Regions from separate parts of the Parabacteroides sp. AF18-52 genome, predicted to be linked through region 1. Evidence: riboswitches for the same ligand, from Rfam matches in the RefSeq annotation. Region 1 holds a riboswitch; the other holds the start of a gene.
The links. Region 1 has a riboswitch for cobalamin ahead of DWX23_RS06110 (TonB-dependent receptor). Riboswitches for the same ligand answer to the same signal wherever they lie in the genome.
Positions count from the first base shown of each region.

Region 2: it holds a riboswitch for cobalamin, as region 1 does, so the genes downstream of both, nrdD (anaerobic ribonucleoside-triphosphate reductase) here and DWX23_RS06110 (TonB-dependent receptor) in region 1, are expected to answer to the same signal.

Region 1 covers NZ_QUGR01000002.1:639,505-646,089, forward strand. The annotation lists gene DWX23_RS06100 (anaerobic ribonucleoside triphosphate reductase) at 1-1,124, shown strand, start outside; gene nrdG (anaerobic ribonucleoside-triphosphate reductase activating protein) at 1,150-1,653, shown strand; cobalamin riboswitch at 2,353-2,643, shown strand; gene DWX23_RS06110 (TonB-dependent receptor) at 2,719-4,947, shown strand; gene DWX23_RS06115 (HmuY family protein) at 4,989-5,633, shown strand; gene DWX23_RS06120 (cobaltochelatase subunit CobN) at 5,725-6,585, shown strand, end outside.
Region 2 covers NZ_QUGR01000004.1:373,897-380,481, reverse strand. The annotation lists gene DWX23_RS10105 (ABC transporter permease) at 1-403, opposite strand, end outside; gene DWX23_RS10100 (ABC transporter ATP-binding protein) at 396-1,136, opposite strand; gene DWX23_RS10095 (NEW3 domain-containing protein) at 1,140-2,294, opposite strand; gene pgk (phosphoglycerate kinase) at 2,618-3,889, shown strand; cobalamin riboswitch at 4,056-4,264, shown strand; gene nrdD (anaerobic ribonucleoside-triphosphate reductase) at 4,387-6,480, shown strand; gene nrdG (anaerobic ribonucleoside-triphosphate reductase activating protein) at 6,464-6,585, shown strand, end outside.

The DNA.
Region 1 (6,585 bases):
TGCCGGAAGACCGCAACTATGACTTGTACGAACTGGCATGCAAAGTGACTGCCCGCCGTTTCTTCCCGAACTTCCTGAACCTGGATGCTACATTCAACCAGCATGAAGACTGGAAAGCGGACGATCCGCAACGCTATATGTATGAGGTAGCAACAATGGGATGCCGTACCCGCGTATTCGAGAATCGCTTCGGACCGAAGACTTCTATCGGACGCGGAAACATTTCTTTCTCGACTATCAACATCGTACGCCTGGCTATCGAATGTATGGATATCGAAGATAAAGAACTCCGCACCGCACGCTTCTTTGCCAAGCTGGACGAAATGCTGGAAATTACTGCACGCCAGTTGCATGAGCGTATGGAATTCCAGAAAACAGCTTATGCCAAACAGTTCCCGTTGCTGATGACTTCACTTTGGCTGGGTAGCGAGAAGTTAAAACCGACAGATACGATCGCTCCGGTTATCAACCAAGGAACACTGGGTATCGGATTCATCGGACTGGCTGAATGTCTGGTTGCCCTAACCGGCAAACATCATGGCGAAGACGCGGCTTCACAGGAGCTAGGTCTGAAAATTATCACTTATATGCGCGACCGCGTAAATCAGTTCTCGGAACAATATCAGCATAATTACAGTGTGCTGGCAACTCCGGCCGAAGGTCTTTCCGGCAAATTCACGGCACGCGACCGCAAGAAATTCGGTATATTGCCCGGCATAACCGACCGTGAGTATTATACCAACTCCAACCACGTTCCGGTATATTACAAATGCAGTGCCCGTCATAAAGCAGAAGTAGAAGCTCCTTACCACGCATTAACAGGTGGCGGTCATATCTTCTATGTCGAAATAGACGGCGATGCAACCCACAACCCGGAAGTGATCATGAAAGTGGTCGACATGATGGACAAATATAATATCGGATACGGCTCAGTAAACCATAACCGTAACCGTTGCCTGGAATGCGGCTATGAAAATGCAGATGCTCACATGGAAGAATGTCCGAAGTGCGGCAGTAAGCATTTGGATAAGTTGCAGCGCATCACCGGTTACCTGGTAGGAACAACCGACCGCTGGAATAATGCCAAATTAGCGGAACTAAATGATCGTATTATACATAACTAAAAAATGATTGAACATTCATTAAACCATGCTTTCGATTATTGACATAATAGAGGATACAACTGTAGACGGTCCGGGATTCCGGACTGCTATCTACGCTGCCGGATGCCCGAACCAATGCCCGGGCTGCCACAATCCGGAATCATGGGATATAAAGAAAGGCAAGCCAACCCCGACGGAAGAGATTTTGGAAAAAGTCCTGGCAGACGACTTCGCCGACGTTACTTTCAGCGGTGGCGATCCGATGTTCCAACCGGAAGGCTTTACCAAGCTGGCACGTGCCATCAAAGAAAAGAGCCGGAAAAATATCTGGTGCTATACGGGTTATCAATTTGAGAGATTATTACAAAACCCCAAACAGGCCGAACTGCTTCAATATATCGACGTATTGGTAGACGGAAAATTCAAACAGTCTCTGCACGACGAAAGTCTTTTGTTCCGTGGCAGCAGCAACCAGAGATTGATCGATGTAAAGAAATCGCTGAAAGAGAAAAAAGTAGTTTTCTATAATTACAATCCGTTTATCATTTAGCGATAGGTTATTCTATTTACAGAAAACAGATTATAACAAAATGATTCAAAATCCATCTTTCTAATATTAATATGTTTTATATTTAATAAAATGAATAACAGCAGTGCTTTCCTAAATAACACTTCCAGGAGATTTTAAGTTACAATAATTAACATATATCTCCGCAAATCATTTCCTAAAACTTATTTTAAAGAAATTGCCACTTCGTTTAAAACGAATTTTTTTTTGTTTTAAATGAAGTGACGATCCATTTAAGACGGAAAAAGCGTTAAAATAAGTTACACAAAAGAGGAGTCGATACCTTTTCAGGCTTGATTTAGATGTTTTTTAGCAGTTTATCACTTCCAGAACACCTAAAAAGCAGGCAAGAGACGAAATAGCACAAACAACAGGAATATCTATTTCAAGAAACAAACAGACACAATAATCCAGTAAATACTCTCTACGCGATATCATATTCTGCAATAACACATTCTCTTTGACAAACTAAAGCCTTCTGAGAATCCTATAAAACTCATCCATCCCATCACCTTTCCGGCACAATCGTTCCACACATCTACTAAAATAACATTTTGACATTCTTGGATCAAATCATCCTGCATGCAAACAATATTTTAGAACGGTTATCCTGTACTTCAAAACAATACCAAAAAGATTTTTTAATAAATAAATAGCATTTATATTCAAAAATACTTTACTACTTTTGCATCGGATTAAGGTGAATCACGAAGCATTCTGCTGGTGATGAGAGGGAATCCGGTGTAAATCCGGAACAATGCCCGTTGCTGTAATCCCGTTCCGGCACTTGCCGGAAATGCTTGCAACTCCATGCCACTGACGATTCAGTTGACAGTGGAAAGTTGACAATTGACAGTTTTTCTGTCCGCATTTTATCTGTCAACTGTCACATGTCAACTATCAACTATACCGTCGGGAAGGCCTTGCAAAGCCGGGAAAGTCAGAAAACCTGCCTGATCAATTTATTGATGCTCTCGGGATAAAGGGCAGAAGATTAACAAGGCAGAATTTCTATACAAAATTCTTCCATTTTATATGCTTACTTATATGAGACTGAAAGGTATTGCTATGTCTTTACTTTCGGTGTGCGTGTTTACACCTGCAACCAGCTTTGCAGAGAGTCAGACTGTCAATACACCGGAAAAAGAACAGGTACAAACCGGAATTTGTGTATTAACCGGTAGAATTATCGATTCCGAAACAGGAGAAGGTATACCTATGGCTACGATTAATGTTCCGGGAACATTAATCGGTACTGCCTGCGACGCAGGCGGCCGTTTCCGCATAGAACTGATCGAAGGTAAAAGTTACAACCTGCTGGTCCGTTCGACCGGCTACATGGAACAAACCATCAAGTTCAATGCCAACGGAGCGCAAAAAGAAATGGATATCCAGATGAATGCCGGGATATTCGATCTGAATGAAGTGGTTGTAACCGGAACACGAACAGAGAAAACGATCTCTAACACACCAGTCCTTACCCGACTAATTCCTGCCGCACAATTGCAACGCAACGACTTTGAGAACATCATGGATGCGTTGGAGTTTACTATCCCTGGTTTACAATTCAATAGCGATCCGAGAGGAGATAATATTCGTATTCAAGGACTTGAAAACAAATATGTTCTGATCCTTGTTGACGGAGAACGTCTATCTAATACACCCGGAGGTCCTATAGACTTTGAACGTCTTAGTACCTCCAATATCAAACAAATAGAAATAATAAAGGGAGCTGCTTCTGCTTTATACGGTTCAAGCGCAATCGGTATGATTGTTAATATCATAACGAAAACACCAGAACGCCTAGCAGAAGGTTGGGTTAAAGCCCGTTACTCTCGCTTCAATGAACTATTGCTTGATGGTAGCTTTGGTACTGCATATAAAGACTTCACATCACAAACTCTGTTCAACAGAAACTCTACTGATGGGTACGATCTGACACCTGAAACACCAGAAGCCTTCACAAAACAACCATCGTCAAACATGACATTTGAAGAAAAATTAGGATGGACACATAAACAAACAAAAATAAATGCGTCTGGAACTTTTTATCTGAATGATGTTAAAAATCCTCCGTTAAGTACTAAAAATACACATTATAAAAGTCTTAATAAAACATTCCGAGCCTCACTGGAACAAGAATTAGGAGAATATAATCAATTAAAACTTGTATATTATGGGGACTTTTATACCCGTAAAACAGTATATGAAAAATTAGACTCCATATCTAAAAATGCATCATCTAATGTACAAACACTACGTTTGACAGATATATATACTCCACTTAACAACCTTCAAATGGTATTTGGAGGGGAATTTAACTGGAATAAAGACTATAATGATATGCAATACGGGACAGAAATAAAAACCCGTAAAGTACATGACATAAACGGATTCGTACAAGCAGACTGGCAAGTTCTACCTCTATTGAATGTTATAGGAGGTTTCCGTTATACCCACCATTCTGCTTTTGGAGATGCTTATACTCCTAAAGTAAATCTAATGTTCAATCCTGGAAACTGGAAATTCCGTGGAGGTTATAGTAAAGGGTTTAAAGCTCCTGACGCAACGGAACTTTATTCTGATTTTATGATGGGTAGCGTATCACACAATATAGGTAATCCTGATCTAAAAGCAGAAAAGTCCAATTACTTCTCATTTTCAGCCGAATATACACATTCCAATCTAAATATTAGCGCTGAAATATATCAAAATAGCATTAAAAACAAGATACAATCAGCCTACGTCAATATTACAGATGAAAATGGCATAACTTCCACCGAATTACGCTATAGCAATGTTGATGATGCCCGTATACGTGGTGCAGAAGTCACAGTAGACTATTACCCCATCCGGCAAATTTACCTGCATGGTAGTTATGCTTATACTGATGCCAAAGATATGAATACTGAATTACAACTTAAAGGCAATACACGTCACGCCATTAGCTGCAACGCTTCTTATCGTTTCAACGTTTGCAAAAAAGAGGCTTCTGTATCTGTTGCCGGCCATTGGTGTTCAAAGAAAATAAACGATAAGGAAGAAGTCACAAAAGATGAACAAACCGGAGAAATCATCCAAACCATCACGACTGATCCTCAACCGGCATATAGTCTCTGGAAACTAACAGCACAATACACTCCTTGGAAACTGAACCATATGGCGTTAGTAACAACTGCGGGTGTACAGAATATGTTCAACTATAAAGATCCGGCTCATTATACAACCTACGATCCGGGAATTCGTGTGTTTGGCTCTATCTTATTTAAATTCTGATTTTCAAGTAATACGTTTAATCAACAAATTAATTTTTTATTATGACAACAAAAAGTTTTTTCCAATCGGGTTCTTACCTAAAGCAGGGGGCGTTGGCCGTAGCTATTATCCTGTCTTCTATCAGTTTTACAGCTTGTAGCGATGATGATAATAAAGACAAACCAGAGCCGGAAGCAAAAGCTAAAGAAGTAAAATTTGAAGCCCAAAGTTTTACAGAATGGACTTATTTTTCTTTTGAAAAAGGTGAAATCATAAAAGTAGACCAAGAAAACTATGCTACCGATTCAAGTTGGGATATAGCATTTTTACGCTATAACATCCGGACAAATGGAGGAGAATCGGGCAAAGGACAAGGTGCTGCACTTGATACAAAGGAAACTGACTTTAGCAAAGTCACATCTATACCAACTACAGGATTTATTACTGATAGTAAAATGAAAGTAATGGCTTCTGGTGGTATGCCTCCTACATATTACGAAACAACAGGAAATGATGCGTTTAAAGTTGGAGAAAATACAGGATGGGCATTCTATAACTATATGACTAGCACATGGAGTTACAACAAAAACGTTTTTATTATTCGCACAGCAGACGGCCAATATGCTAAATTGATCATGAAAACATTTATGAATGATGAAGACAAATCAGGTCACATTACTTTCGAATACGTATATCCGTTTAAATAACAATTAGTTAATCAATGCGAAGGAAGGGAGATACATCAGACACACATTCACTCTTTCCAGTCTCCCTTCCCTTTGCTTATTCTTTTATAATATGTCTGTTATTCAATTCCTCCGTCAACACAAATCCGCGGGATGGAAAGCCGGGCTGGCACTTTTGCTGGTACTCGGCTTGTATGCTTTTTATAGCCTGCTGTTATCCCCCACTAAAATTGCATTGGTAAACTTCCCGTCTTACCAGGTTTCCAACATTGCAATGGCAAGCGACAGCCGCTTGATAAAAGTGAAAGAGGTCAAGGCTGAAGATGCGTCGTCGCTCAAAGGCTACGATGCGATCCTGCTGTTCGGTCCGGGTTTGCGACTGACGGAAGAACAGACGGAAAATATCGATGCTGCCGGGAAAAAAGGAACCGCTGTATATACCTTTGTCTTTTCATCCGGCTCCATCAGCAATCACAATGTCGACAGCCTGCAACAGGAACAACTCGATATTTATTATAATAACCGGAGCCGTATGAACTACCGGAATATGTTGCATTATATCCGTAGCACCTTCGACAGCCGGAAACTATTCCAAACAAAAGCCGACGAACCGATACTGATCCCATCCGACATTTTCTTCCATCTGGAAGACGGCGTATTTTACCGGACTGCCGACGAACTGACCAACCACCTGCGTGAAAAGAAAATATACAAGGAAGATGCCCCTCGCATTGCCTTTGTTTCAGGTATGACCTCTCCCTTGGAAGGCAACCGAAGCTATATCGACAGTCTGATCACCCGCCTGACAGATGCCGGTTTCAATGTGTACCCGATCGCATCAGCCGCCAAACGGCAGCAATTGATGGAAAGTGTTCATCCGGATGCCGTCATTTATCTGCCGATGGGACGATTGGGAGGCGATAAAACCGTTCAATGGCTGACAGAAAACAATATTCCGCTTTTCTGTCCGCTC
Region 2 (6,585 bases), on a different contig from region 1:
ACAACATGATACCTATCACGATCAAAGCACCTACGAATTTCGCATTGATCAGGAAATCCCGATGGATCGGTTGAGACAGGATACGACTCAATGTACCCCGGTTCTGTTCCGAGTTTATCGCATCAAATCCCAAAGCAATCCCTAACAGTGGTCCCAGGAAACTGATAAACACGACAAAAGAAGGTAGAGTTCCATCCGATACGGTAAACAGTTTCAGGAAAAGGAACGCATTGTCCGGATCATTCGGTTTAATGGAAGCCCCAATATTCGTCAAAGCCGTATACAGTGACCCCATACAAGTCAGAGCGATAATGACGATCAGGATAATGAACCGCCAGCTCCTTACATGATCGGACACCTCTTTATTCACAATAACCCAAAATGGATGATACACTCTATTCATGATCTTTACCTCCTTCGAAATAACGATTATAAATATCATCAAGCCCATGCTCCCTCTTCTGCTGTTCGGTCAGTTCAATATCTGCCAGCAGTTTCCCCTTACAGAACAAGCCAACCCGGTTACAAACCTGCTGCACCTGGTCCAAATGATGGGAAGAAAACAAAACAGTCAATCCCTCTTCGCTACTGAGCTGATGGATCAGATCCATAAACTCACGCACACCGGAAGGGTCAATTCCCGAAGTCGGTTCATCCAGAATAATCACTTCTGGCTCTTTTATCAGAACATCTGCCAAGCCCAGGCGCTGACGCATACCTCTTGAATATTTACCGGCCTTCTTCTTTCCTTCATTGGCAAGCCCTACCCTTTCCAATAATTGCCCTGCCTTTTCCTTGGCTTCATTCTTCCGAATACCGTTCAACTGTGCGGTATATACGAGATTTTCAATACCGGTCATATCATCGTAAAAGCCGACATCTTCCGGTAAGTAACCGACTATCCGTTTCACATCGATCGGATGTGTTGTAGAGTTTATACCACAAACTTTCACTGAACCGGCAGTTGGCTCCGTTAGTCCCAACATCATCAGGATCGTAGTCGACTTCCCTGCCCCGTTAGGCCCCAGCAATCCGAATATATCTTTCTTGTTTATCCGGAGGTTCAAATCGTTCACCGCAGTAAAATCACCATACTTCTTTGTCAGTCCGGTAAGTTCAATAACAGGTTGACACATGGCTTACCTCCTTCCATATTTGCGGAACAGATAATAAACACCTCCCAATACCAAAATAATAATCAAGACACCGACCCATCCCCAGATCATCGGGGTCTTCACAGAAATACGGAAATCGGCTGTAGCATTCACCTCCGGAGTTTTGGCCTCCATCTTCGTCACATAATCGCCGGGAAGCGCTTTTTTAGATGCCTTTACGGTAGCAATCACACTGGTTGTCTGTCCGGCTCCCAGCTTTACCACTTTGGCAGGATCGAAGGTCACCTCCCAGTCGACTGGTTTACTTGCAGAAAGCTGTACATCCTTCAACTCTGCCGAACCTGTATTCTTAACAACCAGATCGATCTTTTTTGTTTCTCCCGCTGTGATATCGGAACTAAGCAAACCTCTTGGTGTGGATAGCTCCATTTCGTATGAACCCGTTATCACAACCTCCAAATCCAGATCGGCAGAAGTGGAGCCGGTAGAAGCATGAACAGGAATTTTGTAGCTACCGGCAGCAACATTAGCCGGAGGATTGATATCAATCGTTATATTTTGAGTAGCATTCGGTTCAACCTGCGCAGATGTCGCCTGCTTATAATTTGGTTTGAATACCACATTCCAACCTCTTTCTACTTCAGCCGTCAGGGCATAAAGCTGTTGTTCCGCAGTACGGTTCTTGATCGTTGCATTAAAGGTAAAAGTAGATTTGGAGTTACCCTCCATATTCGGCTGAGTTGTTGTAAAATCAGTCTGATAAGTTCCCTGCTTGGAAACGGTAATCGTAAGCGGAAGCTTAGCCATACCATCGGCCGAAACCGTAAAATTATAAGTTCCCTTATTCACTTTCACCGGCACTTCCACTTTCAGGGAAAAATTCTTCTTCTCATCAGGAAGGACCGAAAGCTGGCTGATCGAATATCCCCCGGACTTTACTTCATAACTCCATCCCCGAGGTATTCCCTCGACAGAGATAGTCGCGTTTTTCACTTCGTCACTCTTGTTAATGACGTCAATACTGTAATCGATCGACTCCCCCGGCGGAACCGCTATCTTTGTGTAGGGAGTATACAACATCACGCTCTTTTCAGAATCACCAGCGTGGACTTTACTACAAGGGATTATTCCCAATAACAGTACAAATAATAGGTTTAAACAGTTAATTTGCATTTTCATAATGATTTTTATAGAGTATACAAAAATGATTACTTATTAGCCGGGGGCAAATATATATACTGAGAGTATTAGATACTTTTAAAAGAATTAAAAAAAAGCTATCATAAAAGTACCTCCCTTTCCTATCTGGTAAATCTCTGTCATGAATGCGACAACAAACGGGCCTTTCCCTATACATTATATATATACACCCCCAAAAGAAGCCATTTGTATGCTAAACAGACCGAATTATTCTGCAAATGTAACATTGAAATAAAATATTTTTGTGTAAGTTTGCGAGCGCTAAGAAAGACATTTTATACAGAAATTTAAATACAAGAGTTATGCAATCAATTGACAATTTCAATTTTGCCGGCAAAAAGGCATTTGTTAGAGTTGACTTCAACGTTCCATTGGACGAAAACTTCAACATCACAGACGACACTCGTATTCGTGCCGCTCTTCCTACACTTAAGAAGATCCTGGCAGACGGTGGCAGCGTAATCATAGGTTCTCACCTGGGCCGTCCGAAAGGCGTTACTGATAAATTTTCACTGAAACATATTTTGGGTCGTGTATCTGAATTACTGGGCGTAGAAGTTCAGTTTGCTAACGACTGTATTGGTGAAGAAGCTGGCGCTAAGGCTGCAGCTCTGCAACCGGGCGAAGCTTTATTGCTGGAAAACCTTCGTTTCTATGCAGAAGAAGAAGGCAAACCAAGAGGTTTGGCAGAAGATGCAACAGACGACGAAAAGAAAGCTGCTAAAAAAGCAGTAAAAGAAAGCCAGAAAGAATTCACAAAGAGATTGGCTTCTTATGCAGACTGCTATGTAAACGATGCATTCGGTACTGCTCACCGTGCTCATGCTTCTACAGCTCTGATTGCTGATTACTTCGATGCTGACCACAAGATGTTCGGTTACCTGATGGAAAAAGAAGTAAAAGCTGTAGAAAAAGTAATGAACGACATCGCTCGTCCGTTTACTGCTATCATGGGTGGTTCTAAAGTTTCTTCTAAGATCGAAATCATCGAAAACCTGTTGAACAAGGTAGACAATCTGATCGTAACAGGTGGTATGACTTATACTTTCACAAAGGCTATGGGCGGTAAGATCGGTAACTCTATCGTTGAAGACGATAAGTTGGATCTGGCTCTTGACCTGATGAAGAAAGCAAAAGAAAAAGGTGTAAACCTTGTATTGGCTGTCGACGCAAAGATTGCTGACGCTTTCAGCAACGACGCAAATACAAAATATGCTAATGTTAACGAAATTCCTGACGGATGGGAAGGTCTTGACATTGGTCCTAAGACTATTGAAATCTACGCTGACGTTATCAAGAAGTCTAAGACTATCCTTTGGAACGGTCCGACAGGCGTATTTGAATTCGAAAACTTCACCGACGGTTCTCGTGCAGTAGGTAACGCTATAGTTGAAGCTACTAAGAACGGTGCATTCTCTCTTGTTGGTGGTGGCGACTCTGTTGCTTGCGTTAACAAGTTCGGTATTGCAAGCGAAGTTTCTTACGTATCTACAGGTGGTGGTGCTTTACTGGAAGCTATCGAAGGCAAAGTTCTGCCGGGTATCGCTGCTGTTAAAGGCGAACCGTACAAATAATTTTAGATATTGTTTATAATATCCTAATTAAATATAAAACTCCGGTGAAGTGATTTCACCGGAGTTTCTTGTTTTATAATCACTACCTCATAATATCCCATCCGGGATATATTACGGAAGAATAACATAGCCATATATGGCTCCTTGCAATATTGAATTAATTCATATCTTTGTTATCGACAATGGTTTCCGAATCACAATTCAGTGAGGAAGATTAAAAGGGAATCCTGTGAAAATCAGGGACTATCCCCGTAGCTGTAAGTTTTATTCCTGCAAAGGAAAAATGTTGTAACCTCTGTATGCCACTGGTCTCAGATCGGGAAGGTGTTACAACAGAAACAAGTCAGAAGACCTGCCATTTCAATCAGACAGAATCCAGCGCTTTCGGGTGAAAAGCAGTGGTATGAATCCTTTATAAGATCCATTTATCACTTTATCTCCGGGAATCATTGCGGAACTGCATGAACAGAAGTATTGTTTAATCTTAAATAAAAAGTATGATCAGCACGGAGATTTTTATTGTCAAGAGAGATGGTAAAAAAGAAGTATTCTCACTTGACAAAATCAAAAATGCAATAGCTAAAGCATTTTTATCAGTAGGTAGTTTCGCTACCCAGGAAGTAATAACCAATATCCTCAGCCGCATCAGTGTCAGCGAAGGGACAAGTGTGGAAGATATTCAGAACCAGGTGGAAGTTGCTTTGATGGCAGAACATTATTATGCGGTAGCAAAGTCATATATGCTATACCGTCAGAAACATCTGGAAGACCGGGAAGTTAGGGATAAACTGCGCTTTCTACTGGATTATTGTGATGCATCCAATCCGGCTACCGGAAGTAAATACGACGCTAATGCCAATGTAGAGAATAAAAATATCGCCACACTGATAGGTGAGTTACCGAAATCGAACTTTATCCGCCTGAACCGCCGCCTGCTGACAGACCGGTTGAAAGATATGTACGGAAAAGAAGTATCGGACCGTTACCTGGAACTGCTGAATCACCATTTCATTTATAAGAATGATGAAACGAACCTTGCCAACTATTGTGCCAGTATAACCATGTATCCCTGGCTGATAAGCGGTACAGCTTCCGTGGGAGGCAACTCTACGGCCCCAACCAATCTGAAATCTTTCTGTGGTGGTTTCATCAATATGGTATTCATCGTTTCAAGCATGTTGAGCGGTGCATGTGCAACTCCCGAGTTTCTGATGTATATGAATTATTTCGTCGGATTGGAATATGGAAAAGATTATTACCGGCACGCCGATGATGTGGTAGACTCGTCCAGTAAGCAACGTACAATAGACAAAATGATTACAGACTGTTTCGAACAAATAGTCTATTCTATCAACCAGCCGACCGGTGCCAGAAACTTCCAGGCTGTATTTTGGAATATTGCCTATTATGACAAATATTATTTCAACAGTCTTTTCGAGAATTTTGTATTCCCTGACGGCAACAAGCCCGACTGGGATTCGTTAAACTGGTTGCAAAAGCGGTTCATGAAATGGTTCAACAAAGAACGTACCCGCAACGTTCTGACCTTCCCGGTCGAGACTATGGCGCTCCTGTCGAAAGATGGAGATGTACTCGATAAGGAATACGGGGATTTTACGGCCGAGATGTATGCCGAAGGACACTCCTTCTTCACTTATATGAGCGATAATGCCGATTCGTTAAGCAGTTGTTGCCGTTTGCGCAACGAGATACAAGACAACGGTTTCAGTTATACGCTGGGAGCCGGAGGGGTATCTACCGGTTCTAAAAGCGTATTGACAATCAACCTGAACCGTTGCATACAGCATGCTGTGAAGTCCGGTATACTTTATCCGTTCTTCCTGGAAGAGGTAATCGATCTCGTACATAAAGTCCAGTTGGCCTACAACGAGAATCTGAAACAGTTACAATCCAAAGGCATGCTCCCCCTGTTCGATGCCGGTTATATTAATATGAACCGCCAGTATCTTACGATCGGGGTGAACGGATTGGTAGAAGCTGCCCAGTTTATGGGTATCGAAATCAATGACAACCCTAAATATGAAACATTTGTACAAGAAATACTCGGCATGGTAGAAAAATACAACAAAAAGTACCGTAATAAAGAGGTCTTGTTCAACTGCGAAATGATTCCTGCCGAAAATGTAGGAGTAAAACATGCTAAATGGGACAGAGAAGCAGGATATCAGACATTTCGCGATTGTTATAACAGCTATTTCTATATCGTGGAAGATACGACACTCAACGTTGTCGACAAGTTCCGTATCCATGGCCGACGTTATATCGAGCATCTGACCGGTGGTTCGGCACTACACATGAATCTGGAAGAACATCTGAGCAAAGAACAATACCGCCAGTTACTACGTGTCTCAGCTATAGAAGGTTGTAATTATTTTACATTCAACATTCCTAATACCATTTGTAACGATTGCAACCATATCGACAAACGCTATTTGAAAGAATGTCCTAAATGCCACAGCCAGAATGTGGATTATCTGACCCGCGTTATCGGTTATATGAAACGTATCAGTAATTTCTCACAACCCCGGCAGAAGGAAGCTCATATCAGACATTATGCTACGTTACACTGATTACGATATTGTCTTTCAGGAAGTACCGGACGAGATAACGTTGGCGATCAACATATCTAACTGTCCCAACCAATGCAAAGGTTGTCATAGCCCCTATTTACTGAA